2 linked regions of the Gimesia maris genome follow. The protein of the gene in region 1 interacts with the protein of each later gene in a pairwise test. Links are inferred from orthologs where the notes say so. Each region holds a gene or a part of one and is shown on either strand. Other genes may lie near its edges.

Region 1 (2,976 bases):
AGCGCCCAATGTGCTCGTCGTCCGTGCTGTAATTCCGATGATGGGCAGATTCATTTTCTGTATCAGTGGCAGCAGGCGTCGCAACTCTTCCGTTTCTCCACTGTTGGATAACGCAAGAATGGTGTCTTCGGCGTGCAGGCAACCCAGATCGCCGTGAATGGCTTCCGCGGGATGCAGAAAATGCGAACGGGTTCCCGTTGAAGAGAGCGTGGCACAGATCTTCTGGCCGATCAGTCCCGCTTTCCCCATGCCCGTTAAAATGACCGCGCCTTTGCGCGACATGATTAAGTCTACCGCGTCGCAAAGTTCGGTTCCCAGTGCGCGTCCCATCTGGCGCAAGGCGTCTGCCTCGCTGAAGATAATCTCGCGCGCGTCTCGTAATTGATCAAACTGAGAAAACTCTATAACCGACCTTGCAGGCAGGGAACTCATCACGCCAGTCCTTTATCGCATCCATGCGGGCATGTTCAGGGTGCGGGAGTATAAAGAGAACCCTCAGGCAGGTCAATGCGAATCTGATATCAGTTCTGTGTTGTAAGGTGTTGAAAACAATGGGTTTATGGTTGAGCTGGTGTGCGCGCTGACTTGTAAATCAATCAGAGAATCCGGTCTGTGAAGTGATGAAGCAGGGGTTTGTCCAAGAATGAATCCAAGGGCACTCGTATTTTCATCACAAGAATCTACAATAAGAGGATCGGCGGCAAAGGGGCCGCTGGTCGTCTCATCGGGACTCACTGCCATTTTCCAGTAAAAACAGCAGGAAAATATTTCTACCAGCCGTAGCGTACGTGCCGTAGAGTCAACGCAGAATCAAAGTTCTGGATTTCACAACATACTGATACCAAACGGGATGCAGGCGATACTGCAGGTCAGTATCAGGGTTGAATTAACAGGGTTCCTGTGTTTTGAGGATTGCATCCCCCGCAGGAACCGAGTCGTCACACTTAGCAGAGTAGAAACAGTAGTCGGAATATCATGTTTGTAGATCGCGTCGATATCTATTGTAAAGCCGGTGACGGCGGAGATGGTTGTGCCAGCTTCCGCAGGGAAGCGCACGTACCCCGGGGCGGTCCGAATGGCGGTGATGGCGGCAAGGGGGGTGACGTGATCGTGCTCGCCGATGAAAACGTCAGCAGTCTGGGAAATATTATCGGGCACAAACACTGGAATGCCGAACGCGGCGGCCACGGGTCGAGCAGCTTGAAGACCGGGAAGTGCGGCGAAGATGCCATCATCATGGTGCCACCGGGCACACTGGTCATCGACAGTAAACGCGGAAATCTGCTACGTGATATGAAACAGAGTGGCGACAGGGTCGTGGTCGCCAAAGGAGGAAAAGGGGGGCGTGGCAACCGTCATTTTGCAACAGCCACTCATCAGACGCCTCGCGAATTCGAAAAAGGGGGCGTAGGCGAACTGAGAGACATTTCGCTGGAGCTCAAACTGATCGCTGATGTTGGACTGGTCGGTAAGCCCAATGCCGGTAAATCGACTTTGCTCAGTCGGCTTTCGAAAGCCCATCCGGAAATTGCAGCTTACCCGTTTACGACCAAGTATCCCAATCTGGGTCTGGTCCGGGTCGGCTTTGACCATCAGTTTGTCATGGCGGATATTCCCGGTCTGATTGAAGGAGCACATGCGGGCGTGGGGCTGGGGCACGAATTTCTCAGGCATGTGGAACGCACACGGGTCCTGGTGCATCTGGTTGAACCTTCGCCTATGGATCAGACCGATCCGATACAGAACTACCGACAGATCCGGGAAGAGATGCGCCTGTATGATGCCAGCCTGATGGACCGTCCGGAAATCATTGTTGTGACCAAAAGCGAACTTCCCGATGCAGAACCAGTCGCCGAACTGCTGGGAGAAGAACTGGGCAGACCCGTCATGCAGATTTCTTCTGCCACCGGTTCGAATCTCGATAAACTGGTGCGCATGATTATTGACGAACTTGAAGAACTGGAAGTCGAGGCGTAAGCGTGGAGTCGGAGCCCCCTGCTGAAACAGAAGAAAACCGCCAGCAGCCAGCCGCTCCTGTTCCCCAAGTGCCGGGCGAACGGGAAAGTACGCCCGGTGAAGTCCGCGTGCGGTTTGGTCTGTACGGGGCAGGTGTGATGATGGTGCTCTGCTTCCTGGTCCAGGCCGTTTTCAATCTCACACCCGATCAGACCCAGCGGATTACCGAACTGGGTATCCTGATGGGAATCGGCTATGTACTGGGCTGGGGTTTTGCCCGAATACGCTTTTGAGGCCGATGCGGCTTGAGCGAAGTCGAATTGTAATTATTGCATCTCGTCACTTTTTCCGGCCGAATTTGCAATATCTACAACCGTTTTCCAGCTCGACCTGAGAAAAAAATTACAGGAAATTGATATTCTAAGTCTCTGTCTTAAAACAGTTTAGGGCCAGGTTCTGCCAATGTTCACATAGGGGGCCCCAAAAAAACTCTTCTCATTGGTCCTCTGTTTGCAATAAACTTTCCCTGCTTGAAACGACCTCTGTGTTTGAATGGAATTCGCCAAAGATCGTTTCAGGTTCAATCCAGATCATATCTCAAACCCCAATTCGAGTGATCGACCCAAACTATCCCGTAACTACTAATGCTGAGATTGTCAGACACAGACCCGCATCTGTGTCTGCAAACAAAAGGATCCCGAGGGCATGGAAGCTCAAATCAGTCGCTGTCTCGTATTATTCCTGGCGTCATTCATCTCGCTGGGCGCTTCTTACAAAACTCCCAACTTCGTCACACATGCCCCGACCGCGGAAGTCGCGAAACAGGTGGGTGATGCTGCTGAGATCTATCGTAAGGAACTGGCTATCACCTGGCTGGGCCACGAACTTCCCAAATGGTTCTCCCCCTGTCCGATCAAAGTCAAAGTTGGAAACTATGGTGCCGGCGGTGCGACCACGTTCTCTTTTGACGGTGGCGAAGTGTTCGGCTGGAACATGGAGATCCAGGGTTCCCTGGAACGC
Region 2 (2,905 bases), 7.1 Mb from region 1 along the record:
CTCACCACACCGATCATGGCCGGCCGGATAGATGACGTCTTCTGCGACAATTTTGCCAAGCAGTTTTTCCATGGCATTGCTGGACGAAATTTTTTCCGATTTCGTATCGTAGAACAGCTTCACCAGATCGGTGTCGGAAGAATAATCTTTGGACATGGCTCGCAGCAGAGTCATTGCCGAGAATTTACCACTCTGGTCAATCCGCACACCCAGCGTATCTTTTTTGCCGACAACCAGCTCGATCCAGCTGCCTCGTTCTGGAATCACGCGGCAGGAATATTCTTTCTTTTCACCTGGTTCAGAGCTCAGTACAAAGTCGACGCCTGGTGAACGGTGCAACTGGCTGACGATACAGCGCTCAGCCCCGTTGATGATGAACTCACCACCGCCGATCATCACGGGCAGATCGCCCAGGTAGACTTCCTCTTCAATCGGCTGTTCTTTCACCAGCCGCAGCCAGACACGGAAAGGACGACCATAGGTCATCCGCAACTGGCGACATTCTGTGGGCGTGTAACGGGGTTTGCCCAGTTCATACTTGACGTACTCCAACTGGTACTGCCCCTGATAGCTTTCAATCGGGAACACTTCGCGGAGAATTTCTTCCAGACCCTGATTTTTTCGCTCGCGAGGCGACTTGTCGGCTTGAAGAAAACTCGCATAGGACGAAGTCTGAATTTGTGTTAAATCAGACAACTCAAAACCATGTTCAATCTTACCAAAGTTTTTGACAGAATGAGTGGGAATAGTTCGCTGTGCTGGAATCGGCATTAAGATGTTCTTTTCTACTTACCTGGTGCCAGATGTGGAAATGCTCTGCGCAGTTGACGCGGGAGGACTGACAGAGCACAAACCAAGAATTGCGAGGAGCCGCGGCGCGCACCTCGAGAGAATACAGCCCCGAATGCTGCATTAAAAGCGAATCGCTTGATTAAGTTAAAGCCTGATAAATCGCTCAATACTACTTTGCTATTCAAAAGAGAGTGCAATGAGTCGATTGCTTAGACCAAATGGGACTGAAACGATGACTGATCGAAGCAGATAAACTTACGGAAACAAAAATAGGAAGCAGCATCAACACGTAACGAAATGAAGCTTCTGTAGTACAGTCACTCAACATTACTTTCGAACACAACCCGACAGAATCGCGCGCCCCTACTCGCCAGCATTGTAAACTGTGTAACAGAACACTTCAATCATACGCAGAAAAAAACCATATGTACACACACAGAAATCTAACCTGTGCCAAACTATTTCGGCACAGGTCAGATTCAGATGGCTTTTTTCAGTGATTGACTACTTAACTTCAGCAGTACCGCCGGCTTCTTTGACTTCCTTAACCAGAGCTTCGGCATCTTCTTTGGAAATGCCTTCCTTCAATGGTTTAGGAGCACCTTCAACCAGGTCTTTTGCTTCTTTCAGTCCCAGGCCTGTGGCCGCACGGACGATCTTAATCACCGGAATCTTGTTGTCACCAAATCCGGTCAGGATGACATCAAATTCTGTCTTTTCTTCAGCGGCAGGACCAGCTTCAGCGGCAGGACCAGCCATCATGACAGCGCCACCGGCGGCAGCTTTAATACCGTGAACTTCGTCGAGGTATTCAGCCAGATCTTTAGCCTGGAGCAATGTCAATCCAGCAATTTTGTCACCCAGTTCTTTGGTTTCTTCACCAAATTCAGTTGTTGCTTCGGCTGTCGCCATCTTCTCTTTCCTTTCGCACGAATGCGTAAAATAAAATCTCTCAACAATGTAAATGGAATCAACGCTGCTTTGCCTCAGCAGCCGTTGCTACAAATTTTTGACTAACGGTTCATGATCCCCGAACAAATCGGTGAACTATGCCGCCTCTCCTTCAGAGATCGTCTTAATTTGCCCTGCAAGGGTCCCACCAGGACCTTTGATCGCCCCTGCCAACTGTGCACCCGGTCCAAGGACCCGAGAGACAATTTCGCCGATCAATTCCATTCGACCAGGGCTCTTACTCAACTTTGTAACATCTTCCGATGAAAGCGGTGTTCCTTCCGTCACACCACCTTTAATCTCCAGCGTGCTGATATCGGAAGCCCACTTGGTCATCTCTTTGGACAGGGCGACAATGTCTTCTCCGCCCCAGACTAGAGTGGATGGTCCTTTCAGAACATCATCCAGGCCTTCAACGCCAATATTGGCCAGAGCCCGGCGTGCCAGAGAATTTTTCACCGTCAGGGATGCAATCCCTTTTTCCTGCAGCTTAAGACGGAAACCGTTATCGGTAATCGCATCCACTTTTGCAGAATCAACTACGACGAAGTCGCGGACTTCGCTGATCCGAGCTTCTATCTCGGAGATGATCATTTCTTTTACAATTTTACTCATGAGATCTCTTCCAGCTTATGAAACGCCGAAAACTGTTTCTTTGTTTTAAGTGATGATTTTCAGATGCCAGCTATGCTTACAGAGCAACTGAAATCCCAGGGCTCATTGTCGCTGAAATAGCAACATTTCGCACATAAGCCCCCTTCACAGATGAAGGTCGCAGTGAATCCAGAAACTTCAGCATTGCCTGAATATTCTCTACCAGCTGATTTTCATCAAACGAGAGTTTACCCACGCGGCAATGGACGTTTCCGCCGGCATCCACACGAAACTCAACCTTACCTGCTTTGTAATCCTGAACCGCGGTACCCACATCCTGGGTTACGGTACCGGCACGAGGAGATGGCATCAGACCCCGAGGCCCCAGCACACGTCCCAGTGGGCCAACCACACCCATCATGTCAGGAGTCGCGATGGCTACATCAAAATCGAGCCAGCCACCTTTAATTTTTTCTGCCAGATCCTTACCACCGACCGCATCAGCACCGGCAGCTTCAGCGGCATCTGCGTTGGCACCCTGGGCGAATACTACCACTCGCTGAGTCTT

What was found. The genes of interacting proteins can lie anywhere in the genome.
Region 2: the proteins of obgE (region 1) and rplL interact in binary tests that used the Escherichia coli proteins (3 or more experiments, as listed by UniProt). The link is inferred for Gimesia maris from one-to-one orthologs.

Annotation. Positions count from the first base shown.
Region 1 is NZ_CP042910.1:204,176-207,151, forward strand. It holds obgE (GTPase ObgE), read left to right. Parts: upstream 1-975; coding sequence 976-1,977; downstream 1,978-2,976. Other genes in the region: GmarT_RS00805 (KpsF/GutQ family sugar-phosphate isomerase), read right to left, coding at 1-432; GmarT_RS00815 (hypothetical protein), read left to right, coding at 1,980-2,249; GmarT_RS00820 (gluzincin family metallopeptidase), read left to right, coding at 2,662-2,976. UniProt on the Escherichia coli protein: An essential GTPase which binds GTP, GDP and possibly (p)ppGpp with moderate affinity, with high nucleotide exchange rates and a fairly low GTP hydrolysis rate.
Region 2 is NZ_CP042910.1:7,254,618-7,257,522, forward strand. It holds rplL (50S ribosomal protein L7/L12), read right to left. Parts: upstream 1,705-2,905; coding sequence 1,297-1,704; downstream 1-1,296. Other genes in the region: rpoB (DNA-directed RNA polymerase subunit beta), read right to left, coding at 1-771; rplJ (50S ribosomal protein L10), read right to left, coding at 1,840-2,358; rplA (50S ribosomal protein L1), read right to left, coding at 2,435-2,905. UniProt on the Escherichia coli protein: The binding site for several of the GTPase factors involved in protein synthesis (IF-2, EF-Tu, EF-G and RF3). Is thus essential for accurate translation.